DNA from 3 places in the Telluria sp. ZB4P34 genome. Region 1 is predicted to be linked to each of the others. Evidence: predicted binding sites of a transcription regulator. Region 1 holds the regulator's gene; each other region holds the start of a gene.

Region 1 (7,995 bases):
CTGCAGTTCGCTGGCGCCCACCTGGCCGGCAAACTGCGCCGCGTAGCTGCGGATTGCGCCCGGCAAGCCGCGCCCCGGCGTCGATGCCACCAGCGCCATCAGGCCGCCCAGCTCGGCGCCCGGCACGAACACGTCCGCCAGTCCCACGTACAGCGCGTCGGCGGCGCCGATGGTGAGCCCGGTCAGGCCCAGGTACTGGCCCAGCTGGCCCGGCGCGTGCGACAGGAAATGGCTGCCGCCCACGTCCGGGAACAGGCCGATGTTCACCTCGGGCATCGCCATCTTCGTGCGCTCGGTCACGATGCGCAGGCCGCAGTCCGGGCCGCCCTGGGCGATGCCCATGCCGCCGCCCATCACCACGCCGTCCATCACGGCAATATAGGGCTTCGGATAAAAGTGGATCAGGTGGTTGAGCGCGTATTCTTCGGTAAAGAAGTCTTCCAGCAGCGCGCTGCCGCCAGTCGGGCCCACCTGGCCCATCTCGTGGAAGAAGCGGATATCGCCGCCCGCGCACAGGGCCTTCTCGCTGGTGCTCGTGATGACTACAGCATCGACCCCGGCATCCTCTTTCCATTGCAGCAGGATGGCAGTCAGGTCGCGCACCATGTCGAGCGAGAGGGAGTTCAGGGCTTTCGGCCGGTCGAGCGTAATGACGCCGGTGCGGTTGGCGACGCGGGTCAGGACGTATTCGGTCATGGCAATGTCTGTGATCGAAAAGACATGCATTCTACAGAACATTTGTACAAATCCGGAAGCGGAGAAAAATAACAGGCCTTACAAACGCAAAAAGGGCGCCCCCTCAGACGCCCTTGCTGTTGTGCTACAGCCCGTTCGCAGGAACTGCGTTACGCGGCTTCAGCTTCTCCGATGTCCGGAAGGCGCTTGTGCGCCACGTGGTTATGGTCTTGCAGCATGGATTTGTGTTTTAGAACCTGCCTGTCCAGCCGGTCCATGAGCGTGTCGATCGCCGCATAGAGGTCTTGCGCCGCACTGGCGACATGCAAAATCTTGCCGGATACCTGCAAATTGATTTCGGCTTTCTGCCGTTTCTCTTTTTCAGTGAGGTTATCGATGGCGAGGAACACGTGGGTGTCGATCACATGGTCGAAATGGCGGGTGATGCGCTCGAGCTTATTCTGAACGTATTCACGGATGGCGGGGGTGACTTCGAGATGGTGGCCGCTGATGGTGAGGTTCATACACACTCCTTTGGGAAGGTGCCCTGCCCGCGCCACAAGGTGAGAGTGGGCAGTAGCTTTACAGGGATTTGCGGAGGCTGACGGGCGGAATCTTGAGCGCTTCGCGGTACTTGGCAACCGTCCGGCGCGCAATGACCATACCTTGTTCCCCGAGCATCTCCGCGATCTTGCTGTCGGATAGAGGATTCCTAGGGTCTTCTGCTCCTGTCAATTGCGCTATGAGAGCGCGGATCGCCGTCGAGGAGGCTTCTCCCCCCGCTTCGGTGGCGACATGGCTTCCGAAGAAGTACTTCAGCTCGAACATGCCGTGCGGGGTCAGCATGTATTTCTGCGTTGTGACACGAGAAATCGTGCTCTCGTGTAGGCCTAGTGTATCAGCTATCTCGCGTAAAACAAGAGGGCGCATGGCGACGGCGCCGTGGCTGAAAAAGTTGCGCTGACGCTCGACGATTGCCTCGGCGACACGCAGGATCGTATCGAAACGCTGGCGCATGTTCTTGATCAGCCACTTCGCTTCCTGCAGCTGCGCGCCCATCTGGCTTTCGCTCTTTCCGCCCTTGAGCAGGTTGGCGTACAGGGAGTTCACGCGCAGCTTCGGCATCACTTCCGGGTTCAGTGCTACCTGCCAGCCGTTCTTGGAGCGGCGCACGATCACGTCCGGCACCACGAAATCCGACACGCCCGCGCCAAAAGCCGCGCCGGGATGCGGATTGCACTGGCGGACCACGGCCTGCACTTCGCGCAGGTCCTCGTCGTCGCAGTCGAGCGCCTTTTTGAGCTTGGTGTATTCGCGCTGCGCGAACCAGGTCAGGTAACCCTCGACGATCTTCAGGGCGAGGCGCCGCGTCACCAGGGGCACGCCCGGCATGCGGCGGATCTGCAGCGCCAGGCATTCGGCCGCGCTGCGCGCACCGACGCCGACCGGGTCCAGGCTCTGCACCAGCGCCAGCGCGCAGCGCAGCTCGTCCATCCCGATCTCGAGTTCCTGCGGCAGGCGCGCATGGATCTCGTCCAGCGGCTCGTCCAGGTAGCCGTTGTCGTCGAGCGCATCGATCACGAGTTCGGCCAGTGCGCGGTCGCGCGCGCTGCAGGCGCTCAGGCGGATCTGCTCCGCCAGGTGCTCGCGCAGCGTGATGGAGTCGGCTTCCAGCTGCGGACGGCCGTCCTCGTCGCCGTCGCCGCGTCCGCCGCCCTCGCTGCCCCAGTCCCCTTCGGACTCGCCGCGTTCGGCCTCAAGGCCCTCCTCGTGGCCTTCGGCCTCGGGCTTGGCCTGCTCCTCCTGCTGGCCCGGCTGCGGCGCTTCGCCATTGGCGGGCGCGTTGTTGATCGCGCCGTCGGCCAGCAGGCGCACCGAGCGGTCGAGCGGATCGTCGAGCCGTTCGAGCAGCGGGTTGTCATGCAGGATCTGCTCGATCTCGGCCTGCAGTTCGAGCGTGGACAGCTGCAGCAGGCGGATCGACTGCTGCAGTTGCGGCGTGAGCGCGAGATGCTGCGAGGTGCGGAGCTGCAGGGATTGTTTCATTACATCCTGAAGTGTTCGCCGAGGTAGACGCGCCGGACGGATTCGTCGGCGATGATGTCGTCGGGGCGGCCCGAGGCCAGCACCGCGCCCTGGTTGATGATGTAGGCGCGGTCGCAGATGCCGAGCGTCTCGCGCACGTTGTGGTCGGTGATCAGGACGCCGATGTTGCGCTCCTTCAGGAAGCGCACGATGCGCTGGATCTCGATCACCGCGATCGGGTCCACGCCCGCGAAGGGTTCGTCCAGCAGGACGAAGCGCGGGTTGGTCGCCAGCGCGCGCGCGATCTCCACCCGGCGCCGCTCGCCGCCCGACAGCGACAGCGCCGGGTTCTCGCGCAGCTTCTCGATCTGCAGTTCGGCCAGCAGGGTGTCGAGGCGCTCGTTGATCTGGTCCTTGCCCAGCGGCTTGCCGTCCACCCGCTGCAGTTCCAGCACCGCGCGGATGTTCTCCTCCACCGTCAGCTTCCGGAACACCGAGGCTTCCTGCGGCAAGTAGGACAGGCCCAGCACCGCGCGCCGGTGGATCGGCAGGCTGGAGATGTCGGTGCCGTTGATGTCGATGGTGCCGGCATCGGACGGCACCAGGCCCACGATCATGTAGAACGAGGTGGTCTTGCCGGCGCCATTGGGGCCGAGCAGGCCGACCACTTCGCCGCACTCGACCTGCAACGAGACGTCGCGCACCACCAGGCGCTTGCCGTAGCTCTTCTGCAGGCCCTTGACCAGCAGGGTGCTGCAGCCTTCGCGCGCCGTGGCCTGCGCCGCCGTCATCGATGCCGTCATTGCTTTGCGCCCTCGGCTGGCGCCGTCGCAGTTGAAGGCCTGCGCGGCGCGATGATCAGGGTGCCGCGCCCGCCGCCCACCTTGCTGGTGCCGCTGGCGTCGTTGCGCACCTGCGCCACTTCGCGGCGGTTGTCGTAGGAGACGAATGGCCCCTTGATCTCGTTGGTCATGCGGCCGTTCTCCAGTTCGCGCACTTCGGCATTGGTGAACAGCTTGACCAGCTCGGCGCGCTCGTCGTATTCGATTTTCTGGGCCTGGCCCTCCACCCACAGGTCGGGGCCGCCGTCGCGCTTCTGGCGGAAGGTCGCCAGCTTGCCGTTGCTGGCGGTGAGGGTCACCGTCATATAGCCTTCCGGCGATTCCTTCACCAGGGCGCGGTCGGCCTTGAGCACCAACGTGCCGCGGGTGACGACGACGTTGCCGGTGGCGATGCGGGTCTGGGTGACTTCGTCCACGTCGAGCGTATCGAAGTTGATCACGGCCTGCTTGAGCGAATCGGCGCGCTCCGCCGAGGCGCCGAAGGCGGCCAGGGTGAGGCAGGCGGCTGCGATGAGTTTTTTCATGTTGCTTGTCCTGGGTTGACGCGGCGCCCTTACTGGCGCTGTCGTGGCGGATAGACGATCTGGCCGCGGCTGGCGAGGTGCAGCTTCTGGGTCGCGTTGTTGGCGACCATGCCGGTGCCGGTCACGGTGGCGGCGCCCAGCTGCATCTGGATCGGCCGCTCGGTCTTGAGGATCTCTTCGTCGGGCAGCACGGTGAGGGCCTGGGTCTGCACGCGCAGCGCCTCGGTGGTGGGCGTGGCCGGACGCTGGATGTCGACGTTGCCGAGCAGTTCGACGCGGTGCTCCTCGTGGAAGACCCGGGCGCTCCTGGCGACGATGGTCATGCGCGGACGGCCCGGCGTCATGCTCTGCATCACCGGCTGCTCGACCTGGGACACGTCGCCCTCCGGCGTGTGCGCCAGGCGCTTGCCCGACACCACGTAGCTCGGCTTGCCCTCTTCCGTCATGCGCACGAAGGAGAAGTTCTCGACGATGTAGTCCGGTTCGGTCATGGAGCCGCCGAGGCGGGCATCGCCATCCTCGCGTTCAATCACCTGCAGCAGCCAGAAGCTGCCGAAGGCGCAGAAGGTCGCGATCATCATGATCGCCAGCAGCTTCCAGCGGTGGGCGGTGCGCTTGTAGTTGACCATATGCCTGTGTGTTTCGTGTGGGCGCTCAGGCGAAATACGGCGCCAGCGCCGCTTCGTAGGTGCCCTGCGCGCGCATCACCAGGTCGCAGACTTCGCGGACGGCGCCGCGTCCGCCCGCATTCCTGGTGACGTAGTGCGCGCGGTACTGCACTTCCGGGTGGCCCGAAGGCACGGTGACGGCGAAGCCCACGCGGGTGAGCAGCGGCAGGTCGATCACGTCGTCGCCGATGTAGCCGCATTCGTCCGCTCCCACGCCGGTGGCGGCGAGCAGCTCCGCGAAGCCGATGCGCTTGTCGTGGATGCCCTGGTAGACGTGCGGGATGCCGAGATCGGCGGCGCGCTTGACCACGATCGGCGACTGGCGCGCGCTGATGATGGCGGTCTTCACGCCGGTCTTGTTCAGCAGCTGGATGCCGAGGCCGTCCAGCACGTTGAAGGTCTTGGTGACTTCGCCGTCCGGGCCGTAGGTGAGGCTGCCGTCGGTGAGGATGCCGTCGACGTCGAAGATCATTACTTTCACGCGCGCTGCGCGCTGCATGTGTTCGAGCCCAGTGATCAGGACACTCATCAAATCACCTTGGCGCGGGTCAGGTCGTGGATGTGCAGCGCGCCCACCAGGCGGTCGTCCGCATCGACGACCAGCATCTGGTTGATGCGGAATTCTTCCATGACGGCGACAGCATCGACCGCCAGCTGTTCCGGGTGGATGCGGCGCGGGTTCGCGTGCATCACGTCGCGGATGCTGATGTTGGAGAAGTCCTGCACGCGCTCGATCAGGCGGCGCAGGTCGCCGTCGGTGAACACGCCGACCGGGCGGCGTTCGTCGTCGACCACGGCGGTCATGCCCATGCCCTTCTGGCTGATCTCGAGCAGCGCGCGCGTGAGCGGCGTGTCCAGGCCCACTGCGGGTACCGCCTCGCCGCTGCGCATGACGTCGCGCACGTGGGTCAGCAGGCGCCGGCCGAGGGCGCCGCCCGGGTGCGACATGGCAAAGTCTTCCTCGCGAAAACCGCGCGCGTCGAGCAGCGCCACGGCCAGCGCGTCGCCCATCGCGAGCGTGACGGTGGTGCTGGTGGTCGGGGCCAGGTTCAGGGTACAGGCTTCCTTGGCCACCGAGATGTCGAGGTGGATCTCGGACAGCCTGGCCAGGCGCGACTGCGGCTTGCCGGTCATCGACATGACTGGGGTGCCCATGCGCTTGATGGCGGGCAGGATTTCCAGCAATTCGGACGATTCGCCCGAATTCGAAATGGCGATGAAGACGTCGTGCGTCGTCACCATGCCGAGGTCGCCGTGCGCGGCTTCGCCCGGGTGCACGAACATGGCCGGGGTGCCGGTGGAGGCCAGGGTGGCGGCGATCTTGCGGGCGATGTGGCCGGACTTGCCCATGCCCGAGACCACCACGCGCCCGGTGCAGCCATACAGCAGCGCCACGGCGCGCACGAAATTGTCGTCGTCGCCCAGCCTGGCATGGAGGGCTTGAATCGCGTCGGCTTCGATGGCCAGGGTCTCGCGGCCCAGCTCGAGCACGCGCCTGGCCTGGCCCTCGTCGAAACTTTTCAGCATTATTTTTTCATGGGTTACACTCATGTCGGCAGTATAAACGAATTGGGTAAGCAAAAAACTTGCCAGTCGTAACAAAGAGCGACAAATCGTATAAGAACGACAACAACACACACTGGGGACGATGCATTCCGGACTTGAACTGACCCTGCTCCTGCTGGGCTCCGCCGTGCTCGGCGTGGTCGCCTTCCGGATGCTTCACTTGCCGCCGATGCTCGGCTATCTGGCCGTCGGCGTATTGATCGGCCCCCATGCGCTGGCGCTTGCCGACGACAGTCCCGCCACCCATACGCTGGCGGAATTCGGCATCGTCTTCCTGATGTTTTCCATCGGGCTCGAATTCTCCCTGGCCCAGCTCAAATCGATGCGGCGCATCGTGTTCGGCCTGGGGCTGGCGCAAGTCGTCCTGACGATTGTGGCGGCAATGGCTTTCGGGCTGTTCATTTCCTGGTGGTCGCCCAGCCTGCACGTGAGCTGGCAGGCCGCCTTTGCCCTGGGCGGGGCGCTGGCGATGTCCTCCACCGCCATCGTCGTCAAGATGCTCACCGAGCGCCTCGAGCTGGAAAGCGAACACGGGCGCCGCATCATCGGCATCCTGCTGTTCCAGGACCTGGCCGTGGTGCCGCTGCTGATCTTGATTCCGTCGCTGGCCCGGCCGGCCGAAGAGCTGGTGGTCACGCTCGGCTGGGCCGCGCTCAAGGCGGCTTTCGTGCTGGCCCTGCTCCTGAAGTTCGGCCAGTCCTTGATGCGCAAGTGGTTCACCGTGGTCGCCAAGCGCCGCTCGCAGGAACTGTTCATGCTGAACCTGCTCCTGGTGACGCTGGGCCTGGCCTGGATCACCGAGCAGGCCGGCCTGTCGCTGGCGCTGGGCGCTTTCGTGGCCGGCATGCTGATCTCGGAAACCCAGTACAAGCACCAGGTGGAAGAAGACATCAAGCCCTTCCGCGACGTGCTGCTCGGCCTGTTCTTCATCACGGTGGGCATGCTGCTCAACCTGCAGCTGGTGCTGGAGCACTGGTGGATGGTGCTGGCGCTGGTGATCTTCCCGGTGATGCTCAAGTTCGCGATCATCGCGGCCCTGGCGAAAGCCTTCGGCTCCAGCGATGGCGTGGCGATGCGCACCGGCCTGGCGCTGGCCCAGGCAGGCGAGTTCGGCTTCGTGCTGCTGAACCTGGCCATGGGTTCGAAGCTGGTCGACCCCTTCCTGCTGCAGCTGGTGCTGGCCTCGATGGTGCTGTCGATGTTGCTCGCGCCCTTCATGATCGAGAACATGGACCGGGTCGTGATGAAGCTGGCGTCGAACGAGTGGATGATGCAGTCGCTGCAGCTCACGCAGATCGCCAGCCGCACCATGAAGACCCAGAAGCACGTGATCATCGCCGGCTTCGGGCGCAGCGGCCAAAGCCTGGCGACCCTGCTCAGCGAGGAGAAACTGCCCTGGTACGCGCTCGACCTGGACCCGGAACGGGTGCAGGAAGCGCAGGCGGCCGGCGCCACCGTGTCCTACGGCGACGCGGCGCGCCGCGAGAGCCTGATCGCGGCCGGCATCCACCGCGCCAGCGCCCTGGTGATCACCTTCGCCGACACGCGCCTGGCGCTGAAGGTGCTGCACCTGGTGCACGAGCTGGCGCCGAACCTGGCCGTGATCGTGCGCAGCCACGACGACAGCGACCTCGACCTGCTGAAGCGCGCCGGCGCCACCGAGGTGGTGCCGGAAGCGCTGGAGAGCTCGCTCAT
Region 2 (11,446 bases), on a different contig from region 1:
CGAACATCACGTTGTTGCGGAACAGGTCGGCGTGCACCGGGCCACGGCTCAGGGCCGCGTAGGCGGCGCTGCCCGCGAACGCGGCCTGGTAGGCCACCTCGCGGCGCAGCAGCTCTGCCTCCGGCGTGGAGATCAGCGGCAGCACGGTGGGCGCGGTCGCGCCGATCCAGTCGAGGCCGCGCAGGTTCGGCTGGTGCAGCGGGAAGTCGCGCCCGGCCAGGTGCATGCGCGCCAGCATGCTGCCGACCTCGGCGCAGTGCACCGGCTGCGGATCCAGCTGCGAGGCGCCGTTCAGGCGGCTGACGATGATCGCCGGCTTGCCCTGCAGCGCGACGACCAGCTCGCCCTCATGGGTCGGCACCGGCGCCGGCACCGGAATGCCGCGCTCGGCCAGGTGGCGCATCAGCTGCACATAGAAAGGCAGCTGCTCGAAGCGGAGGTTCTCGAAAATGGTCAGCACGAATTCCCCACGCTCGGTGGTGAGGAAAAAATTGCTGTTATCGATGCCGGAGGAAATGCCCTGGAGCGCGAGGGCGCGGCCGAGGGGGAACTGCTTGATCCACTGGGAAAGGTCGTCCAGCGAGACCGCGGTAAAAACTGCCATGAGCTAGCAACGAAGGTGAGGGTCGGCTGCAGCCGTCGAAGCCGGCTGCAGCGTCAGGATTATTTTTTTTCGACGGGTTCCAGCGGTGGCGGAGGCGGCGCATCGGCGCGCGGCGGCACGCCCGGCCTGGCCGGCGCCGGCGACGGCGCGGCCGGATTGGCCTCCTGCTTCTTCGGATTGCCAAAGTCGAATTCCATGACCTGCCATTGCGGGGCGCGGATCGCGCCGCTCTGGGCGTCGCCGGGTTGGGCGTTGCCGGGCGGGTTGTGCGGCTTCATGATGTAACGGCTCTTGCCGCTTTGCACTTCCACTTCGGTGACCTGTCCGCTGTTGTCCCGCTTCTCGGTAATGCGGGTACGTTCTTTCGGCGGAATCGTGGTGGCCGGCGTGTCGCTGCCCGGCTCGATACGCTCGAGCTGGGGCGGCGTCTGCGCCGGGCGGGCCTGCTGTTGCTGGCTCTGTTGCTGGCTCTGTTGCTGACTCTGCTGGGCCTGCGCCATGGCCAGGCCGGCGGGTGCGAGGAGGCACAGCGACAAGAGTTTCAGGCGGGAAGATGTGCGCAACATGATGGTCACCTTGTGTCGTTTGGTTCATTGTAACAAACGACACGCTTCCCTGTGAAAAGTGTGCAGAGACCGGCCGGATTCCGTCCCGGTCGTGCCCGGCATCTCTTGTGCGTCGGCCAAGCCGATTCTGCGATAATGCCGGACACTCTGGCGCGTGCGCCACCCCACTTTCATTTGCCTTGCCGCCCTATGGACAATACCCTGCTGCTCGTCGACGGTTCCAGCTATCTCTATCGCGCCTACCACGCGCTTCCCGACCTGCGCAGCCCTGACGGCTTCCCGACCGGCGCGATGCACGGGATGGTCAACATGCTGCGCCGCCTGCGCGCCGACTATCCGGCCGCCTACATCGCCTGCGTGTTCGACGCCAAGGGCAAGACCTTCCGCGACGACCTCTATCCGGAATACAAGGCCACCCGCGCCTCGATGCCGGAAGACCTGGGCAGGCAGATCGAACCGATCCACGAAGTGGTGCGCCACATGGGCTGGCCGATCCTGATGGTCGACGGCGTCGAGGCCGACGACGTGATCGGCACCCTGGCCGTGCAGGCGGCCGCGCGCGGCATGAAGACGGTGATTTCGACCGGCGACAAGGACCTGGCCCAACTGGTCAACGACAAGGTCATGCTCATCAATACGATGAGCAACGAGAAGCTCGACGAAGCGGGCGTGGTCGCCAAGTTCGGCGTGCCGCCGAACCGCATCATCGACTACCTGACCCTGATCGGCGACACCGTCGACAACGTCCCCGGCGTGAACAAGTGCGGCCCGAAGACGGCCGTGAAGTGGCTGACCCTGCACGGCTCGCTCGACGGCGTGATCGAGAACGCGCATGCGATCACCGGCGCGGTCGGCGAGAACCTGCGCGCCGCCCTGGAATGGCTGCCGAAGGGCCGCGAGCTGATCACCGTCAAGACCGACTGCGACCTGGTCAAGCACGTGGTCTCGTTCGAGGAAACCCTGGTCGGCCGTCCCGAAAACGCCGAGGCCCTGCGCGACTTCTTCCAGCGCTACGGCTTCAAGACCATGCTGCGCGAACTGGGCGGCAGCCCGCGCGCCGATGGCGCCGTGGCGCCGGCGCGCGGCCTCGGCGCGGGCGGTGCGCCGCTGAATTCCCCCGAAGGGGCGTCGGGCGCATCCGCCACCTTGCCCGGCATGGCCATCATCAAGGGCGAATACGAGACCATCCTTACCGACGAGCAGCTGGACAAATGGCTGGCGCTGATCGACGCGGCCGAGCTGACCTCGGTCGACACCGAGACCACCTCGCTCGACCCGATGACGGCCCGGATGGTCGGCATCTCGCTGTCGGTCGAAGCGGGCAAGGGCGCCTATATCCCGGTGGCGCACCGCTACGCCGGCGCGCCCGACCAGCTCGCGCGCGAACATGTGCTCGAGCGCATGCGCCCCTGGCTGGAAAACCCGGACAAGCCGAAGCTGGGCCAGAACCTGAAGTACGACATGCACATCTTCGAGAACCACGGCATCAAGCTGGCCGGGATCGTGCACGACACCCTGCTGGAGTCCTACGTTTTCGAGTCGCACAAGCCGCACGACATGGACACCATGGCGATGCGCCACCTGGGCTACACCACGATTCCTTTTGTCGACGTGTGCGGCAAGGGCGCCAACATGATCTGCTTCGACCAGGTGGAGCTGGGCCGCGCCACCGAATACGCCGCCGAGGATTCCGATATCACCCTGCGCCTGCACCAGACCATGCTGCCGCACGTCGAAAGCGATGCGGGCCTCACCCGCATCTACCGCGAGATCGAGATGCCGACCATGGAGGTGCTGCAGAAGATCGAGCGCAACGGCGTGCTGATCGACGCCGAGCTGCTCGCCGTGCAGTCGGGCGAGCTGGGTGCGCGCATGCTGGAGCTGGAGCAGCAGGCCTATGAACTGGCGGGCGGCCCCTTCAACCTCGGTTCGCCCAAGCAGATCGGCGAGATCTTCTTCGGCAAGCTCGGGCTGCCGGTGATCAAGAAGACCGCCACCGGCGCGCCGTCCACCGACGAAGAGGTGCTGCAGAAGCTGGCCGAGGACTACCCGCTGCCGAAGATCCTGCTGGAACACCGCGGCATGTCCAAGCTCAAGTCGACCTACACCGACAAGTTGCCGAAGATGGTCAACCCGGCGACGGGCCGCGTGCACACGAACTACGCACAGGCGGTGGCGATCACCGGCCGCCTGTCCTCGAACGAGCCGAACCTGCAGAACATCCCGGTGCGCAATGCCGAAGGGCGCCGCATCCGCGAAGCCTTCATCGCTTCGCCGGGCAGCGTGATCGTGTCGGCCGACTATTCGCAGATCGAGCTGCGCATCATGGCGCACATCTCGGGCGACCCTGCCATGCTGAAGGCCTTCGCGGAAGGGGAAGACATCCACCGCGCCACCGCCGCCGAGATCTTCGGCATCAACCCTGACGAAGTGCAGAGCGAGCAGCGCCGCTACGCCAAGGTGATCAATTTCGGCCTGATCTACGGCATGAGCGCCTTCGGCCTGGCCCAGAACCTCGGCATCGAGCGTGGGGCGGCAGCGAACTACATCGACCGCTACTTCGCCCGCTTCGCGGGCGTGAAGCAATACATGGACGAGACCCGCCTGCAGGCCAAGGCGCGCGGCTATGTCGAGACCGTGTTCGGTCGCCGCCTGTGGCTCCCGGAGATCAACTCGCCGAACGGCCCGCGCCGCGCCGGCGCTGAACGCGCGGCGATCAACGCCCCGATGCAGGGCACGGCGGCCGACCTGATCAAGCTGGCCATGATCGCGGTGCAGGCCTGGCTGGAAGCCGAGCAGCTGGGCACCCGCATGATCATGCAGGTGCACGACGAACTGGTGCTCGAAGTGCCGGAAGCGGAGCTGGAGCTGGTGCGCGTGAAGCTGCCCGAGCTGATGGCGGGCGTGGCCACGCTGAAGGTGCCGCTGGTGGCCGAGACCGGGGTGGGGCCGAACTGGGAACGCGCCCATTGAGCCTGCGCGTTTGCGCCTGATGCCGGCAGCTTGAGACAAAAGGAGAGATTTCTCCGTCCGTTCTGGCATATCCTTCGCTGACTGGCGACGATCGTCGTCGCCGCTCGCGAAGGAGAGCCAGGCAATGCAGATTCCGGCAGACCGTTCCCGTTCCCGTCCCCGCACGATCACGCGCGCCACGGCGGTGGAGCGCATGCGCGCCCGCCTGCTGCGCGAAGGCTTCCCGCGCGTCCAGATGTTCATCCTGGTCTCGCTCACCGGGCTGGCCGGTTTCGCCGCATCGGCGGCAATGCTCCTGGCCGGGATCGATACGATGGCGCTGCGCTACACGCTCGCCATGGGCGTGGCCTATATCGTTTTTCTCCTGCTCCTGTGGCTGTGGCTGCACACCAGCGCCGCGGACTACTTCGACGTGCCCATGTCCGGCGGCGATGGCGGCGGAGGCGGCCTTGCCGACGGTCCCGCCGAATTCGCCGGCGGCGGGGGCGGCTTCGATGGGGGTGGGGCCAGTGCCAACTTCGATGCCGGCGCGGCCGGGAGCGGCATCGAGGCCATCGCCGACAAGCCGCTCGAAGCGATCGCCCAGGCGGAGGAAGGCGCGATTCCGCTGGCAATCATCCTGCTTGCCCTGGGCATCGCGCTGTCGTCGCTGTTCGTGGTGTGGTCGGCGCCGCTGCTGTTCGCCGAGATCCTGGTGGATGCCCTGCTGGCGGCCGGCCTGTACCGGCGCCTGCGCACGCTCGATCCCCGGCACTGGATGCTGGGCGCGCTGAGACGGACGCTGCTGCCCTTCGTGCTGACGACCCTGACGATTGCCGCTGCGGGGTGGGGCATGCAGGCCTATGCTCCCGGGGCGAGGTCGGTCGGCGAGGTGTTCGCCGGACCATAAGAAAAAGGCGCCGGTGTTGCCGGCGCCTTGTCGATCAGCCGCGCTGCTTGCGGCGGATGCCTGCCATGCCCAGCAGGGCAATGCCGAACAGGAGCACCGAGCCGGGTTCCGGCACGTCGACCGTATTATTGGACCCCGGTACGCTGATGTCGAGGTCGAGGATCGCGCTTTCCAGATCGAGGTCGCCCTGCACCAGCAGGCTGAAGTTCAGTGTCTTGGTCAGGATTAGCGACTTCAGCACGGAGGTGTAGTCCATCAGCGAACCGTCGAAGGTGATCTGGCCGGTGTACTCTTTCGTGTGGTCGAAGCGGGTGTAGTAGCTGGTGTTGGTCGTGCGCAGAACCTTCTGGCAGATACTGGTGCCGCTCTTGGTCCCCCATTGGGTCGAATTGCAGGACGCACCGCTGCCGGACCACTGGTACACCGTCTTCGACGAGGTGCCCGAGCCTGTCGGCATGGTAAAGACGCCGCCCGGGGTGTTCACGCCCTCGAAAGACACGCCGCCGAACGAGAGCGTGATCGATTCCTGCTCGCCCGAGCTGGTGCGCGGCGTAGTGGCGGTGGCGGTGATCGTTTCCTTGACGGTCTTTGCATCGACGTTCTCGCGCTTGGTCTCCAGCGTCGCGTGCTCGGTCGTCCCGGGCGTCTGCACGACCGTATCCTCATCGTCCATGAAGACGAAGGAGAATTGCAGGCTGTTGATAATGAACGGACCTTGCGGGAGCAGGGAATTGCCCTTGAAGCTAGCCTGGTAGCTGCCCTGGGTGAGGTGCCCCGAAATGCCGGTGGCTTCGATCGAGTAGGGCACGGCCATGGCGGAGCTGGCGCTGCATGCGAGCAGGGCGAGCGCGGTCTTGAAGCAAGTCTTGAATTGCATGGTTTCCTTGTACTGCACGAATACTAAATTGACAGATTGAATTAATTCCAACAGGAAGCAATTCTTGTGCCATGGAAAAAATATTCTAACAATCAACAACTTGCATTTCCGGCGCCGGTGGGCTGTCAAGTTTTTCGACATGTCTGGGTTGCACAATTGAAATTGTGGCGCGCCCCGCAAAAGCCATGCTGTTAAGATAACCTTCCCATTTCACTTCAGCCGGAGGGACGTTCATGAAAGACCTGATATCGGACGGCGAAAGCCTGCTTGGCGCCAGTGCATTCGACAACGGCGTCGATCGCCGTGTCTTCCTGAAGGCCGCCGTCGGCGGCGGCTTTGCCGTGGCCGCGCTGCCGGTGGTGGCGCAGACCCAGATCCAGACCAGCGCCGAAGGCCTCGACGCCGCCGACCACATCGTCGTCGTCAACGGCCAGGACGTGCCGGTCTACCGCGCCCAGCCCAAGGACCGCACCAACCTGCCGGTGGTGCTGGTCATCTCCGAGATCTTCGGCGTCCACGAACACATCAAGGACGTGGTGCGCCGCTTCGCCAAGGCCGGCTACCTGGCCGTGGCGCCCGACCTGTTCGTGCGCCAGGGCGATGCCACCAAGACCCCGATGCCCGCCCTGATGCGCGACATCATCGCCAAGGTGCCGGACGCCCAGGTCATGACCGACCTCGACACCATCGTCAAGTGGACCAAGCAGCGCGGCGGGAACACCGACAAGCTGGGCATCACCGGCTTCTGCTGGGGCGGCCGCATCACCTGGCTGTACGCGGCCCACAACCGCGACGTGAAAGCCGGTGTGGCCTGGTACGGCCGCCTGGTGGGCGAGACCAACCCGCTGCAGCCGCAGCACCCGATCGACGTGGCCCAGAACCTGAAGGTGCCGGTGCTGGGCCTGTACGGCGCCAAGGACACCGGCATTCCGCTGGAATCGGTGGAGCGCATGCGCAAGGCCCTGGACGCGGGCAACAGCCGCTCGATGATCCATGTCTATCCGAACTCGGGCCACGCCTTCCACGCCGACTACCGTCCGAGCTTCAATGCCGACGACGCCAAGGATGGCTGGAGCAAGGCGCTGAACTGGTTCTCCAGGCACGGCGTCGCCTGATCTTGCGCAGGGCGGGACCGGGCAGGGTACAATGCCCGGTTTGCCGCCCGGAGCGTTGAGCAGCACCCCCAGGGCAAGCATGGAGGGTGTTGCCCGGCGCGCTCCGCAAGAACAGAACAAGAGGCTTTCAAATCGACCCCGTCCTATCTTCCATCCTGCTGGCGACCGTGATCGCCGGCGTCGCCAGCATTACCGGCGCTGCCGTGTTTTCGTTCGCGCTGCTGTCGAAGGTGGTGGAACGGATGGTCAGCCTGTCGGTCGGCATCATGCTGGCCACCTCGCTGCTGCACGCGCTGCCGGAAGCCTTCCTGTCCGGCGCCGATATCCGCAGCCTGTTCGCCACCCTGCTGGGCGGCCTGCTGGCCTTCTTCGTGCTGGAAAAGCTGGCGATCCTGCGCCACTCGCACCATCACGAGGGCGACGGCCACCACCACGCCCACGGCCATGACGCCCACCAGGCCGGCAAGTCCGGCTGGATGATCCTGCTGGGCGACGCGATGCATAACTTCACCGACGGCATCCTGATCGCCGCGGCCTTCCTGGCCAACCCGGAACTGGGCATCGTCACCGCGCTGGCCATCGTCGCGCACGAGATCCCGCAGGAGATCGGCGACTTCATCGTGCTGCTCAACGCCGGCTTCTCGCGCCTGCGCGCCTACGTCTTCAACCTGCTGTGCAGCCTGATGGCGGTGGCGGGCGGCCTGCTCGGCTACTTCACCCTGGACCGCGCCAGCGGCCTGATTCCCTATGTGCTGGTGTTCGCCTCGTCGGGCTTCATCTACATCGCGGTGAGCGACCTGATGCCGCAGATGCAGCGCCGCGCCACGGTGCGCGAATCGGTGCCGCAGGTGCTGCTGATCGCCCTCGGCGTCGCCATCGTGGTGGTGCTGAACCACGCCTATTGAGCGGGCAGTGTTCGATCGGGGCGTGGGATGCGTCCGGTGCTTGCCTGTCTATTGATAATGACTTATCATTACCGGAGAATACAACCAAGGAAGCCTTGCCATGTCCATTTCGACCTTCCCCCGCACGCCGCTCGCGCTGGCGATCCTGTTTGCCTTTGGCGCCCTGCACACGTCGGCCCAGGCCCAGACCCGGACCGACGACAGCCGTCTCCAGTCCGATCCCGACACCGTCCCGACCGTGGTGGTGTCCGCCAGTGCGCTCGGCGTGGTCAGCGACGACATGATCACCCCGGTCACCTCGCTGGGCGGCGGTGAACTGGTGCGCGTGCGCGAGTCGACGCTGGGCGAGACGCTGGCCAACCAGCCCGGCATCAACTCGAGCCACTTCGGCGCCGGCGCCAGCCGCCCGGTCATCCGCGGCATGGACGGCCCGCGCGTGAAGATCCTGTCGGACGGCGCGGAGGTGCAGGACGCCTCCACCATCAGTCCTGACCACGCCGTCGGTTTCGAGCCCGTGCTGGCCGAACGCATCGAAGTGCTGCGCGGCCCGTCGGCGCTGGCCTATGGCGGCGGCGCCGTCGGCGGCGTCGTCAACATCCTGGACCGCAAGATTCCTACCCGGATGCCGGAAAAAGGGGTCGAGGGCAGCTTTGAAGCGCGCGCCAATTCGGTGGCGCGCGAGAAGACCGGCGCCTTCGAAGTGACCGGCGGCAGCGGCAGTGTCGCCGTCCACGCCGAGGGCGTCAAGCGCGACGCCGGCGAATACCGCGTCGGCAAGGGCTGGCAGGACGGCAAGCGCGTCCCCGGCAGCTACAAGGAAACCGAGACCGGCAGCGTCGGCCTGTCGTGGGTCGGCGAGCGTGGCTACCTGGGCGTCGCCTATACCAAGGAGCGCAACGAATACGGCATCCCGGGCCACGGGCACGAGTTCGAGAGCTGCCATCCGCACGGCGACCACCTGCATTGCGACGGCCATGACGAGGAAGAGGGCGAACACGAGGGCGAGGACGACCACGAACACGAGCACGGCGCGGAAGAAACCCCGGTGGTGAAGCTCAAGAGCGACCGCTGGGACCTGCGCGGCGAAGTGCGCAATCCGCTGCCGGGCATCGCCAAGGCCCGCCTGCGCGCATCGTTCACCGATTACCGCCACGACGAGCTCGAAGAAGGCGTGGTCGCGACCAGCTTCATGAACAAGTCGCACGATGCACGCGTCGAACTCGAGCATGTGCCGGTGGCCGGCTGGCGCGGCGTGGTCGGGCTGCAGAGCACGCGCCGCGACTTCGATACGGCGGGCGACGAAGCCTATGTGCCGCCGACCGTCACCTCCCGCCACGCCGCCTTCGTCACCGAGGAGTACAAGCTCGACAACTGGCGCTTCGAAGCGGGCCTGCGGCATGAATGGCAGGACATCGAGGTCGACAACGCGCGCTTCGCTGGCGCACGCGATACCGATGCCCGCGGCACTTCGATGGCGCTGGGCGCGGTCTGGAAATTCCAGCCCCAGTACTCGCTGCGTGCCGGCATTTCGCGCGCCCACCGCCTGCCGGCCGCCGAGGAACTGTATGCGGACGGCGTGCACCTGGCCACCAGCACCTACGAGATCGGTAACCAGAACCTGGGCAAGGAAACCTCGAACAACGTCGACCTCACCCTGCGCAAGTTCGAAGGCGACACCACCTTCTCGCTGAGCGCCTTCCACAACCGGGTCGACAACTATATCTACGCGCACACGCTGGACAACCACGAAGGCTTCCAGCTGGTCGAGTACGCCCAGCGCGACGCCACCTTCACCGGCCTGGAAGGGGAGCTGCGCCACAAGTTCTCGAAGGTGGTGGAAGGCACCCTGTTCGGCGACATGGTGCGCGCCCGCTTCGATGGCGGCGAAGGCAATCGCAACATCCCGCGCATCCCGGCGCACCGGATCGGCGTGCGCCTCAATGCGGACTGGCAGGCATGGCACGGCATGGTCGAACTGGTCCGCGTCGGCAAGCAGGACAAGGTGGGAGAGTTCGAGGGCCGTACCGGGGGCTACAACATGCTGAACCTCGGCACCCATTACACCACGCGCATCCTCGGCGTGCCGGCCCAGCTCTACGCGCGCATCAACAACCTGACGGACGAGCTGGCGTTCAGCCACACCTCCTTCATCAAGGAAGCGGCGCCGCTGCCGGGCCGTAACATCACTGCCGGCCTGCGATTCATCTTCTGATGAAAACCCTGATCAGGTTCGCCGACTACGCCGGCATGGCGGCGTCGGCCCTGTGCCTGGTGCACTGCCTGGCGATGCCGCTCTTGATCGCGGCGTTTCCATTGCTCGGGCTGGGCGGGGAGCATCATGCGCTGCACGATGCCCTGCTGCTGGGGGTGACAGTGCCGGTGCTGCTGGCGCTGGTGCCGGGCTACCTCAAGCACCGCGATCCGCTTGCCTTGTCGCTCGGGCTGGCGGGGCTGGGCGCGTTCCTGCTCGCTGTGTTCGTGGTCGGCCCGCAGTGGGGCGAGATGGCGGAGACGGTGGCGGCGGTGTTGAGCAGCGTGCTGCTGCTGGGGGCGCATGTGCGCAATCACCGTTATTGCAAGGATTGCCGCAGCGCGTAGGGTGGTCGGCTCTGCCGACCGCGCGTTCAGCTAAAGCCTGCCTTGCCACTGCGCATCCGTGAGTTGGACGCGCGGTCGGCGAAGCCGACCACCCTACGAGTAGAATGTCGCCCGCATCAGCGGCAGGCGTTGCACAAGCCGTACAAGGTCAGCTCATGCGACTCCAGCACGAAGCCATTCGGCGTCAGCTTCTGCATGTCGCCGGGACAGGCGTGCACTTCATATACCTTGTCGCAGGAGCGGCAGTGGAAATGGTGATGGTGGCCGTGCCCCGCGATCTCGTAGCGGTCGCCGCCGCCCGGCAGCGACACCGTGGCGATCTCGCCGGCTTCCAGCATCGACTTGATGTTGCGGTACACCGTCGCCAGGCCGATGCCCGGCACCACGGTCTGGGCGTGTTCGAGGATTTCCTGCGGGGCGAGCGGCCGCCCGGCATCTTCCATGCACTGGTGGATGGCCTTGCGCTGGCGTGTATTGCGTTCCATGGTGCCTACTTCTTCGCGCGCAAGGATTCGAGTTCGGCGCGCAGGGCGCTGCGCTCGGCATAGGATTTGTCCAGCTGCGCGCGCAGGGTCTTCACCTCGGCCGCGAAGTTGTCGCGTGCGGTGGTGGCGCCGACCAGCTCCATTTCGGCGGCCAGGCGCGCGTCCGATTCGGCAGCCTGGGCCGCGACGTTGCGCTCGAGCTGGGCGCGCAGGTCGGCCAGCTGGCGGTCCTTGCCTTCGATCGCCAGCTGGTCTTTCGCCTTGCTCACCACGGCGTCGGTGGCGACCTGGCGCGCGTCGCGCAGCTCGGTGTTCAGGCGTTCGATATCGGCCGCATGTTCGGCCGCGGTGGCCAGGGCCTGGTCGCGCGCGGCCGCCAGGCTGGCGCCGGTGTCGCGCAGCTCGGCCGCTTCGCTCTCGGACTGGGCCAGCGC
Region 3 (11,446 bases), on a different contig from region 1:
CGCTGCGCGCCAATGCCAACCTCGGTTCAGGCCGCGGCGCGCGCGATGCGCTGGCCAGCGACATCCAGGTCCTCGACTACGTCAGCGGCGAGACACGCGTCGCCTCGGCCAGCCTGAAGACCGATGGCACGCGCGGCGCCCACACCCTGCGCGCGGCCGCGGTCGGCGAGTCCTTCGACGCCAACCTCGAAGTACGCGGCGGCTGGACCGGCGACACCTGGAGCGGCACCTTGGCCGCGCTGCAGAACCGCGGCCGCTACGCGATGGCCCTGCAGGCGCCGGTGCCGCTGCGCATCAGCGGCGCACCGGGCAGCGGCGTGATGGGCCTGGCAAAGCCGCAGAACATCGCCTTGAACGGCGCCGTCGTCAAGCTGCCGGCCGGCAGCATCACGGTCGATTCCCTGGTGAAGAACGGCCCGCGCTGGGCCAGCCGCGGCCATGCCGACAACGTGCCGCTCACTTACCTGTCGCAGTTCTCGCCCACCATTCGCGACAATGCACGCGGCGACCTGACCCTGGGCGCCAGGTGGGAACTCGACCTGCGCACCGCGACAGGCACCGGCGCCGCGCCGGCGCTGGACGGCATGCTCCACGTGTTCCGCGAAAAAGGCGACGTGATCGCCGGCGGCGACAACCCGGTGCCGCTCGGCCTGCGTACCTTCGAGGCGCGCGCCGACGTCGTCGGCAGCTCGCTCAAGGTAGAACTGAACCTGGACGGCGCCCGCACCGGCAGCGTCGAGGTCGATGCCACCGCCCAGCTGCTGCAGGGGCGCCTGGACCGCGACAGCCCCCTGCGCATGACGGCCAACGCCAACATGGGCTCGATCGCCTGGCTGGCCTCGTTTGCCGGCCAGTCCGGGCTGGAGCTGGACGGCGCGCTGCGCCTGGCGCTCCAAGGGTCCGGCACCATCGGCACGCCGCGCCTGGACGGCAGCGTCCAGGGCGACAACCTGGCCGTGCGCTGGCCGGAACAGGGTGTGCGCCTGCAGAACGGCCAGCTGCGCGCCAGCCTGGCGGGCGACCGGCTGCAGCTGCAGCGCCTGTATTTCCAGGGCCGCCAGGGCAGCGCCTCGGCCGAAGGCTTCCTGCGCTTCTCCAGCGGCCTGGCCGCAGCCGACCTGCGCCTGACGCTGGACAAGCTGGAAGCGCTGTCGCGCCCGGACCGCACGGTGGTCGTCAGCGGCAAGGCTTCGCTGGTGCGCAACGCCGACACGTTCGCGATCGAAGGCAACGTGCGCGCCGACCGCGCCCTGATCGAATTCGCGCCGCAAGGCCGGCCGACCATGTCGGACGACGTCATCGTGCTGGGCCAGGGCGGCGCCAAGCCTGTCCCCTCGAACGAGAAGGAAGAACTGCCGCTCACCATCGACCTGCGCGCCGACCTGGGCGACGAATTCAGGCTGCGCGGCCTGGGCATCGACGCGACGCTGGCCGGCAACGTCCGCATGCGCAAGGTCGGCGCCGGCGCGCCGCGCGTGAACGGCACCATCCGCGCGGTCGAAGGCGATTATGCCGCCTATGGCCAGAAGCTGGACATCCGCCGTGCCGTGATCACCTTCAGCGGCCCCTACGACAATCCGGCACTGGACGTGCTCGCGGTGCGCGCCCAGCCCGAAGGCGAGCAGCTGACGGAAACCAATGTGGAAGCCGGCGTGCAGGTGCGCGGCACGGCCCAGTCGCCCGAGGCGCGGCTGGTCTCGACGCCAAACGTCCCGGACAGCGAGAAGCTGTCCTGGCTGGTGCTGGGGCGCGGCATGGAGGGCACGAGCGGCAATGAGAAGGACGTGCTGGCGGCTGCCGGCGCCGCCCTTCTCGGCGGCAAGGGCGGCACCGGCGGCATCACCCAGAAACTGGCCACCTCGCTCGGCGTGGACGAACTCGGGCTGAAGCAGGCGGACGGCGGCGGAGGAGGCCTCGAAGGCACGGTGGTAACAGTAGGCAAGCGCATCTCCTCGCGCACCTACCTCAGCTTCGAACAGGGCGCCACCACGGCCTCGAGCCTGGTGCGCCTGCGCTACAAGTGGACGCCGAGGGTCACGCTGCAGTTCCAGACCGGTACCAATACCGCGCTGGACGTGCTGTACTCCTGGGCGTTCGATTAAGACCGGCCTGGGTAGCCTGGCGGCTGCCCAGGCATGGCGGAAATACCTTGGCCTCTGCCGGGCTGGCCTGAGCGCTTCACGGCGTACGGATGGACTGGTCGACTCCACCCAATAGGACTGTCGGGAAAATTTACAACCACCTTTCCTGCAACAAATTGTTCTTTTTTGCAACTTTGTGAAACTACGATAAGTCCTTGTTTTTAAATTATATTTTCTCTTTTGAAGCGTCTGGCACGATTCCTGCTAATACCCTGGTACGACTTCCACATGTAACAATGAGAGACTATATGATCACTAGCAAAATTAGCGCTACTATCGCCGGGGCCGCCCTGGCGCTCGGTCTGTCCGCTCCCGCCAGTGCCGTTATCCTGACGGCAGGCGACCTGAAGATCACTATCAATGCCTATGACGCTGGCACGGTTGGTTACGGCAATACGCAAGGCGTCAAGTGCACCACGGTTGATGCATGCGATGCGGCTGCCGGCCTGACAGCGCCAAATGCGATCGGCAGTGAAGATACCTGGGGTATTTTCTCGGTGCAGAGCATTTCGCGTGTGTCGAACGGCGAGCTGATTTTCACGGCCGGCAAGAACGGGGAATACCTCACCGGCGTGTTCGGCGGGATCGTCGATAGCTACGTCGAGGTGTCCGGCATCATGTCGCCCCAAACGCTGGCGCTGGGTACCGGTGGCTGGCTGAACATGTACTCGACCGGCCAGAACTACGACGCCTCCTTCGGACCGGGCGGCCGCATCGGCGCGACCGGCTACCAGGGCATCACCGACATCGGTGGCCAACTGGCCCTGTCGGCTGTGTTCGGCCAGGGCGCGCTCGGCGGCGCTCCGGAGTACAGCTGGGTGTCGAACTACGCCAACAGCACGATCTCGGGCAATAGCCAGGGCTACCTGGACGTGACCGGCGGCTCCTGGGCCTCGCTGTTCGACACCAATGCCCAGACCGACCCGAACGGCAACGCGCACGACCTGTTCATCAAGGTCACCTTCGGTCAGACCGGCGCGTCGGCCGGCGCAGGCTGGACGGTGGACGCGTCGGGCGACGTGCAAGGCCAGATCGGCGAAGTGCCGGAACCAAGCTCGCTGGCACTGCTCGGCCTGGGCCTCGGCCTGGCCGGCATGCGCGCGCGTCGTCGCCGCGCCTGACAGCTGCTTCGCTTCACATAAAAACTGCATGGCGCGCCATGCAGTTTTTTTTCGTCCAGGCTCATTTGCGCCGACAATACGCCGGGGAATAGCCGGCGCGTCGCAGTGCTAGTGGAACATGCTGGGCTTGGGATCCGGCACCGGATCCTGGTCCTGCGGCAGGTGGGGATGGCCCGGCTGGTGGTGCGGATGGGGCGTATCGAACGGCTCCGGCGACGGTTCCTCGATGGGCGCCGGGTCGGGAGCGCGGTGCGCCTTGAAAGGTAGAGCGGCGGGCAACACGGCATTCATGGCTGAATCTCCTCGGAACAAGCGGAGCGAATACCTTACCATGACGTGCTTTCCGCCGCCGTTCGGCCGGCCTGGCGTGCGCCGGCGGGGACGGCTCCATTACAATGGCGGGTCTGAACCCATTCATCGCACCATGGACCTTTCGATCACCACCCTCGCCCTGCTCGTCCTGACCCCGCTCCTCGTCTGGCGCGTCTACAAGCGCATCAAGGCCCGCATGGTCCGCCAGCGCTCGATCGTCTCGCGCCATTACACCGGCGTGCTGGTGTTCGGCGCCATGCTGCTGGTGCCGCTGACGCAACTGTTCGACAAGCCGGTCAATCTCGCCGCGCTGCTGGTCGGCTCGGCCTTCGGCGCCGGCTGGGGCCACTACGCCCTGAAGCGGACCCGTTTCGAAGACACGGAGCACGGCTATTACTTCACGCCGCCGGCGCGGCTGGGCATCCTGATGGCCATGATCCTGGTGGCGCGCATCCTCTACCTGGGTATCGAGATCTATGCGAACCAGGGCAAGGGCATCCCGGCGCCAAAGCTGACGGACGACATGCTGACCATGTTGTGCCTGGGGCTGACGGCGGGCTACTTCGAGCGGTATTCGGCAGGGCTGCTGCTGTGGCGGCGCAAGCTGCGCAAGGCGCTCGATGTCGAATGATGGTGCAGTATTAGGAACATTAGCTTGTGCTTTTAATCGAAGAAACTACCGTCCAACCAGATTAAGGAATGTAGATGCGCGAAGATTTTAGTGCTGACACCATTCGAAGCCTGAAGGCTCGCGCTGGAAACGCCTGCTCGTTCCCAGGTTGCCACGCCCCTACCTCCGGCCCATCTCATGAGTCGGAAACTAAAACGTCAAACACTGGTGTTGCGGCTCATATTTGCGCTGCATCGCAAGGCCCTGGTGCTCGTCGACGTCTGGACCTTTCGAAAATTGATAAGAGTCTTTTGTCTGAATACAGCAACGGAATTTGGATGTGCGAAACGCACGCTAAATTAATTGATACTGACGAGGTACGCTTCACAGTCGAAATGCTTGGTCGTTGGCGCGAACTAGCTCAACTCCGAGCTTCGCTAAGCCAAGAAGTCGGACGATCCATTGAAGTGCATTTGCGGCAGGGAAACGAAGTCCCATTGGCTGTCGTTGAGCGATCAGTTAACCAAACCAATGATCAGACGATGAATGATCTTTGTGATGCAATACTGGACAGTTGCATTGTCGATGTGTGGGGGAAAGACATTGGATATGCTGTCAGAGATGTAGTGGCGGAATTAATGGATAACGCTTTCAAGCATGGTGGTGCCCACCACTTTAGGCTTGATATCAATCCTAATCGAATACTTATTAAGAGCGATGATGCGCCCTATAGTTTTGGTCAGTTACTTGCCGATGGCCAACGTCATGGTGGACAGCAGGCAGCTGCGTCATTGTTGAAGTTTAACGACCGGCTGATTACTTCCTACCGACGAGAAGGCGAATTTAATGTGACTGAAATCGCTTTTATTATGTCATCTGAACAAGTGCTTCGCAGTACAACTTGCTCAGTAGACTACGGTGATTTCGTTATGACAATGGAGTATGCGGACCAACTGCCTGCCATATACTCGAGTTGCGAAACGATTTATGTAGTGATGGGTCCACGACAGCATTTAGTTCCGAGCATAGCGCGTAGGCTATCGACCCGCTTACATAAACTTGCTGCCTCACAAAAGCAGATTGTCTTAATCGGCACTGCTATATCGGCAGGAGTTGTTTTGACACTTAAGGATGCTTTTCCTGATATGCAAATAATGCAGCTCTAAAAGAAATATCGACGTTGGTAATTGTATTCTTCGATTTGGACTAAAAACACGATAACAGCCATAAAAAAAGGGAGCCATTTGAACTGGCTCCCTTTGTCTTATGCTGCCTTCGCCTCGTCCTTCCTCCGTTGCAGCACGAAGATCGGCTGCGCCCATTGCACATCCTTCTTCTTCTTGCTGGTGATGAGCGTCAGCTCCGACGGATCGTACACGTCCGTGTTGTGCGTCAGCGGCGTCGTCATCAGGTATTGCGCGTCGGTGTTCTTGAGGAATTCGCCCACCAGCTGGATGTTGCGGATGTCCAGGTGCGCGAACGGTTCGTCGATGAACACGAAGCCGCCCGAGCCTTCTTCCGACTTCAGGAGGCCAATCAAGAGCACCAGCGACTTCATCACCTGCTGGCCGCCGGAGGCCTCGCCGTCGTTCATGCCGATCTGGTCCTTGCCGTCGAACTTGAAGCGCACGTGCAGGCCGGCCTGGGCCAGCTGCACGTCGTCGTTCTCCAGGCGCACCGGGTCGGCCTGCACGTCGATGCCGGCCAGCTCGCCCAGCTCCTTGATGTTCTTCGAGTAGGTCTTGATGGTGTAGCGCAGGCGCTCGATGTAGGCGCCGCGCGCGTTGCCCGTGGCCTCGATCGCGCGGTTGTTCTGGTAGCGGCGCTCTTCCGTTTCGGACTGGCGGCCGGACAGCTGGTCGTTCAGGCGCGCATACTGGTCGATCACCGTGCCATCCTGTTCCCAGTCCTCGCGCGCCAGGGAATGCTCGAGCGTCGACAGGCGCAGGTTGACCTGGTGCGCGTTCTGGTGCCTGGCCACCAGGGCGCTGCGCCAGCCTGCGTTCTTCCAGTTCTTCGGCACGTGGCGCCAGCCTTTGCGCAGCGCCAGCAGCGCCTTGGCATGTTCGGCGCGCTGCTCGATGGTGCGGCGGTTATTCAGGCGCATGCCCGCTTCCGCCTCGGACAAGGCCATGCGCGCGTTCTGCCATACGGTGTCGGCGCGGGTCCGCGCCACCGTCGCGTTCTTGGTCAGCATCGACAGCTCGCCCAGGCGCGCGCCGACTTCCAGGCGCTCGGCCTTGAGCGGCTGGACGGCGCGGGTGGCTTCCTCGAACTCGGCCTGGCGCGCCGACAGTTCCTTGGCCGCGTCCACGCCGGCGATGCGGCCCTTCAGCGCGCCCACCTCGGCGGCCAGCTTGCTGATTGCCAGCGTCAGCGCGTCTTCCTGGGCTTCCAGGGCCGGGAGCGACTTCTGGATCGCTTCCAGGCGCTGGGTCTTGCCGGCGGAACCGAAGCGGTAGCGCGACGGCTCCACGAACAGCGAGCGTCCGCCGCGGCGTTCGCGGTGGTAGGCGTCCGGCGTGATCCATTCGTCGCAATTGGCCTTGAAGCCGGCGTCCACCGAGTCCACGCGCTCGATGCGTTCCAGCTGGTCGATCAACCAGCCCGGCGCCTTCCCGGAGAAGCGCACCACCGACAGCAGGGTGCTGTCCTTGACCACCGGCGCCTCGACGCAATCGGGCACGATGAAGTGGCGGTAGCGCTCCTTCTCGGCCAGGCGGTAGGCGGCCGGGGCATCCTTGGCTTTCTCCAGCAGCACCACCGACGCGTAACCGCCGAGCACACCTTCGACCGCGCCCTGCCACTTCGGATCCGTCACTTCGACGATGTCCGACAGCATGGCGTGCGGGATGCCCTCGTCGCGCAGGGCGCGGCGCATCTGGCGCTGCGCTTCCGGCTCCGGCATCGCGCTCTTGCCCTGCAGCGCCGAGATGGTGGCCAGCTCGCCCGCTATTTTTGCCGCGATGCTGTCGCGCGCCGCCTTCTGCCTGGCCAGCTCGGCTTCCTTCTCGTTGAGCTGATTCGCCACCTCTGCCAGGTCGGCGCCGGCATCAAGCGCCAGCTTCTGCAGGCGTTCCTTCTGCTCGAGCAGGCTTTCCAGGGGCTTGAGCTTCTGGTTGACTTGCGTGAGGCGGCCGGCCAGTTCCGTGGCTTCCTGCTCCAGCTGGGTTTCCTGCTTCTGCGCTTCGGTCAGGGCGCGCTGCTGGGCGGCCAGCTGCTGGCGCTTCTCGGCCAGGATCGCGTCGGACTGCAGCAGGGGCTTGCGGGCTTCCTTCAGCGTGCGGCTGATCAATGCGGCCTTTTCGCGCGCTTCATGGTATTCGAGCGCCGGCAGCACGTCTTCCTGCAGCTCGCGCTTTTCCTTGTGCAGGTCTTCCCACTGGTGGTAGTTGGCCACGCGCAGGCGCAGGCCTTCCAGGTTGATGCGCGAGGTTTCCAGCTCGGCCTCGAAACGCTTCAGTTCCGTCTCGGTGTCGCGCTGGTGGCGCTTGGCCTCGTCGTAGGCGTCCAGCACTTCCTTGTCGCCGAACACCTGGAACACCAGGTCCAGCAGCTGGCGCGGCGCGTACTCGCACAGCTTGTCGGTCTCGCCCTGCTCCAGCGCCAGCACCTTCGACATTGCCGGCGACAGGCCGGCCGAGGCCAGGCGCTTCTTGTAGTTCTCGACGCCGAGCCAGTCGGTGGCTTCGGTGACTTCCTCGATCTCGACGTTCCCCGGGCGCATCAGGTACTGGCGCTTCCAGTCGCCGCCGTTCTTCTGCACCTGGCAGAACAGGGTCACTTCGTCGTCGGCGAAGAAGCCGGAATGGCGGAATGGGCGGTTCGACAGCTGTTTGCCGACCGGCTTGTTGTCGACCACGGCGCGCAGCCAGGCGCTCTGCTGGCCCGAGTGGCGCGCATAGTGCTTGTAGGTGCGGCCCATCGAGCAGTCGAGGCCGAACAGGGTGCGCAGCGCATCGAGCAGGGTGGTCTTGCCGGAACCGTTCTGGCCGGCGATCGTGATGATCTTGGCGTCCAGTGGAATGTTCTTGATCCGCTGCCAGTAATCCCAGTGGACCAGTTCGAGTGATTTGATGTGGAACATGGGCTTGCCTTAATTCGGAGTTTCTTCGTCGGCGACGGTTTCGACAACGGCGTCGTTGGCGGCATCGACCTTGCGCGGCACCACGGCCAGCGGGGCGCGCTTGAACACGTCGGCCAGCGCACCGTTGATGATGCGTTCCTTCAGCACGTCGGTATCCATCATCAGGTCCAGCAGCGGGCCTTCCAGGATCACGTCGCCGCGGCGCTCGATGAAGCCGAGCTTGGACAGCACGCCCAGGTTCATGTCCATGCGGGTCTTCTTGCCCAGCTTGTCGCCGAAGTCGGACAGCAGCGCGGTGTAGGAGATGCCGATCGAGGTGTCCTCGGCGCGCGGGATCGGCGCATCCTTGTCGAACATGTCGGTCTGGTCGTCGTCCACCGTGACGTGGGTTTCCTGGCGCTCGCGCTTCGGCAGGATGATCTGCGCCCACAGCACCACCAGCAGGGCCACGCCGTCGCGGGTCAGGCCGAAGTTGTTGTTCTGCCAGATGTCCTTGGCGCCGAAGATCTTCGGCTCGACGTTGCGGTGCAGGGCGATCGTCACGTGGTCGGCATACACGTTGTCGAGCAGCTTCATGCCGCATTCCAGCAGGCGCTTGTCGACTTCGATGCGGAACTGCTCGTCCGACAGCGCGCGCTTGACCATCTTGTCGTCGCGGCGCAGGGTCTGGTGCGTCAGCAGGCGCGCGATCAGGATTTGTGCGTCGTCATTCATCGGAAAGGCTTTCAGTATTCAGTGACAGGGTGGCGATCGACATCGCCGCCACTTCGGGATCGTCGAGCTGGATCATGTCGTCAGTGGGCTCGAACTTCACCGGCAGGCGCGCCAGCTCGGCGGTCGCGCCCTGCAGGCTGGCCTCGGCGGCGTCGCCCAGCAGCGGCAACAGCGAAGCCCGATAAGACGCAACAGCGAAACTGGCCGGCAACAGCGACTCGTGCAGCGCCACCTTCTTCGGGCCGCTCTCCGAGAACTCGGGGAAGTTGCCGAGGTTGGCGAAGTCGGCCAGCTTGTTGATCCAGTCGTTCAGCTCGGCCTGCATGGCCGGGTTGTCGTTGATGGTGGTGGGCGCATCCTGGCCGCTCGGCAGGCCCTTGGGGCCGGTCGAGGTCACGCGCTCGAGCAGCAGCTCGGTCTCGGCCACGTCGATCATCTCGGCCGGCGTGCCGAACAGCGGTACCACCGGGCGGTCGATCGCGTCCGCGGCCAGGCTGGCCAGGTCGTCGTGGGCCAGCAGCCAGCGCTTCACATCCGTGGTCGACAGGCCGGACTGGCCCAGGTGCACGCGCTGGCGCTCGATCTGGTTCAGGGCGCGCGAGAACATGCCCTGCATGTTCAGCAGCGCGCTCTGGGCGCGGCCGATGGCCTGCGCCGCCTTGTGGGTGGCGGCATCGGCGTTCGGATCCTGCAGGATGGCGCGCAGGATGACGGAGCCCTTCTCGACCCAGTCGCAGGCCATGTGCCACTTGGCCTGCGAGGTGCGCAGGCGGAATTCGGAGCCCGAGGCGATCGCGTCGCGGAATTCCTCGGTGAGTTCGACCAGGCGGCCCAGCAGGTGGCGCAGCTGCTCCACCGTGACGCCGCCCACGGCCTGGGCGCCGGCCACCTGCGACAGCAGGAAGCCCATCTCGGCATCGTCTTCTTCCGGCTTGGCCAGCGCGATCAGGGCGTCGAGCGCGGACAGCACGTTGCGCGCCAGCGGCGTGATGCGGTAGACGGCGGCCGGGGCGTCCCAGGCCAGCAGGCCGTGGCCGCGCAGGCGGTTCAAGACCGTCTCCAGGCTTTCCGCCGTCAGGTAGGCCAGCTTGTTGTTGATGTCGGCGCGCGAAAAGCTCGATGCGCCGGTGTCGCTGGCCAGCTCGCGCAGGACCAGCAGGCGCACCAGCACGCCGTCCTGGCTGCCATGGAACAGGGCCGTGAAGGCCGACAGCATCGGCTGGGCGCGCTTGAGGTGGTAGACCTGCTCGATCTCGTCGGGCGCGACGCCGCTCTGGAAGTGCGCCTGCAGGGGGTCGTCTTCCAGCGAAGTATCCTGAGCTGTGATGCGGGAATCTGCGGCGAGCGCCGCGCCGCCAAGGTGGTCGATCATGTGAGTACCGTTCTCTGGCGCGGACAAGCTCAACCGGTCCGCGGGGGCGCCAGTATAACAGTTTAAGATCGGCAACTAGCAGTCGATGGGGGCGGTCATTGCAGGAAAGACACACCAGATTATTGTCTTAAATGCAATAAAATATTGCCTGAATGTGAAATCTCGTTCAGCGTTTCTTGACAGTATTCAAGGTCTGTTCGACCTGTTCCTTGTCGCCGTCCGTATAGCGCAGCCTGACCGGATACCACTCGTGTTGCGGCGCCAGCCACACTTCCAGGGTCTGCTCCTTCTTGTCCGCCACCGGCTGACGCGCCACCAGCACGGCCTCGACTTCGCCCAGGCCGGTGCGCACTTTTTCGCGTTTGACCACCTTGAACACCCAGGTTTCGGCATCGCGCCGGCCGGCGACAAAGAAGGGCCATTCGGAACCCGGCCTGAAGCGCTCGCCGGCGCCGCGCGCCACCGCCGCCAGCTGCCAGGTAATGGAAGCGCGGTCCTGCTCGCCGCCCTTGAGCGGGTAGACCTGCCTGCTTTCGCTGAAGCGCAGCACGTTTGCCGCGCGATCGAAGGTGGCGGTGGTCGGGTCCTTGCGCATGCGCTTCTCGACGAACTCGTTGGGAGCCAGGCCGAAGGCGTCCACCGCGCCGCTGCTGCGATCGTGGGTGATGGTGCCCAGCACCGACAGCCGCGATTCGGCATTGACGCTGTACTTGCCCTCCCCCGCGCGCCAGTTGACGACGGCCTCGCCCTTCAGGCCGAAGCCGCGCTGGCGGGCCTGCAGGTCGTAGCTGAGGTCGGCCGACGGCGGCAGCTCGAACGGCCGCTTGATGGCGGGCGGCGCATCCTTCGCTGCGGCGGCGCCCAGTGTGAACGCGAGCAGCATGCCGGCGCCGGCGTGTCGTAGGGCGGATGTTTCGGTAAATCGGTGCATAGTCAGAATCCTGGTTGGGTCATGGCGATGTCGCTCACCGTCTGGGTGGTCACGGCGCCCTTGGCTTCGCTGCTGCGGATCTGCACCGGCAGCCAGCCGTGCGCGGGCGAGAGCCAGATGTCCAGCCGCGTCTTGTACGAGCCGGGCTTCGGCGGACG

The links. Region 1 encodes sigma-54, which starts transcription at its own class of promoters, with help from an activator protein. Its sites were predicted from a motif close to TGGCANGNAANCTGCTTT; they were not measured.
Region 2: a site for sigma-54 is predicted at 5,964-5,981, ahead of AC56KL_RS11420 (PEP-CTERM sorting domain-containing protein). Genes of this name have one in related genera too.
Region 3: a site for sigma-54 is predicted at 2,332-2,349, ahead of AC56KL_RS16675 (PEP-CTERM sorting domain-containing protein). Genes of this name have one in related genera too.

The regions. Positions count from the first base shown of each region.
Region 1 is NZ_JCASIF010000032.1:520-8,514, forward strand. It holds gene AC56KL_RS23065 (enoyl-CoA hydratase/isomerase family protein) at 1-696, opposite strand, end outside; gene hpf (ribosome hibernation-promoting factor, HPF/YfiA family) at 846-1,199, opposite strand; gene AC56KL_RS23075 (RNA polymerase factor sigma-54) at 1,258-2,721, opposite strand; gene lptB (LPS export ABC transporter ATP-binding protein) at 2,721-3,503, opposite strand; gene lptA (lipopolysaccharide transport periplasmic protein LptA) at 3,500-4,066, opposite strand; gene lptC (LPS export ABC transporter periplasmic protein LptC) at 4,096-4,695, opposite strand; gene AC56KL_RS23095 (KdsC family phosphatase) at 4,721-5,263, opposite strand; gene AC56KL_RS23100 (KpsF/GutQ family sugar-phosphate isomerase) at 5,263-6,285, opposite strand; gene AC56KL_RS23105 (monovalent cation:proton antiporter family protein) at 6,383-7,995, shown strand, end outside.
Region 2 is NZ_JCASIF010000005.1:124,816-136,261, reverse strand. It holds gene AC56KL_RS11440 (homoserine kinase) at 1-604, opposite strand, end outside; gene AC56KL_RS11435 (hypothetical protein) at 664-1,170, opposite strand; gene polA (DNA polymerase I) at 1,360-4,143, shown strand; gene AC56KL_RS11425 (hypothetical protein) at 4,268-5,032, shown strand; gene AC56KL_RS11420 (PEP-CTERM sorting domain-containing protein) at 5,067-5,909, opposite strand; gene AC56KL_RS11415 (dienelactone hydrolase family protein) at 6,143-7,024, shown strand; gene AC56KL_RS11410 (ZIP family metal transporter) at 7,192-7,929, shown strand; gene AC56KL_RS11405 (TonB-dependent receptor domain-containing protein) at 8,030-10,141, shown strand; gene AC56KL_RS11400 (MerC domain-containing protein) at 10,141-10,527, shown strand; gene AC56KL_RS11395 (Fur family transcriptional regulator) at 10,644-11,012, opposite strand; gene AC56KL_RS11390 (DNA-binding protein) at 11,018-11,446, opposite strand, start outside.
Region 3 is NZ_JCASIF010000010.1:108,055-119,500, forward strand. It holds gene AC56KL_RS16670 (translocation/assembly module TamB domain-containing protein) at 1-2,102, shown strand, start outside; gene AC56KL_RS16675 (PEP-CTERM sorting domain-containing protein) at 2,390-3,262, shown strand; gene AC56KL_RS16680 (hypothetical protein) at 3,371-3,553, opposite strand; gene AC56KL_RS16685 (CcdC protein domain-containing protein) at 3,687-4,205, shown strand; gene AC56KL_RS16690 (hypothetical protein) at 4,280-5,350, shown strand; gene AC56KL_RS16695 (ATP-binding protein) at 5,449-8,271, opposite strand; gene AC56KL_RS16700 (hypothetical protein) at 8,281-8,985, opposite strand; gene AC56KL_RS16705 (hypothetical protein) at 8,978-10,357, opposite strand; gene AC56KL_RS16710 (DUF3108 domain-containing protein) at 10,524-11,288, opposite strand; gene AC56KL_RS16715 (DUF3108 domain-containing protein) at 11,291-11,446, opposite strand, start outside.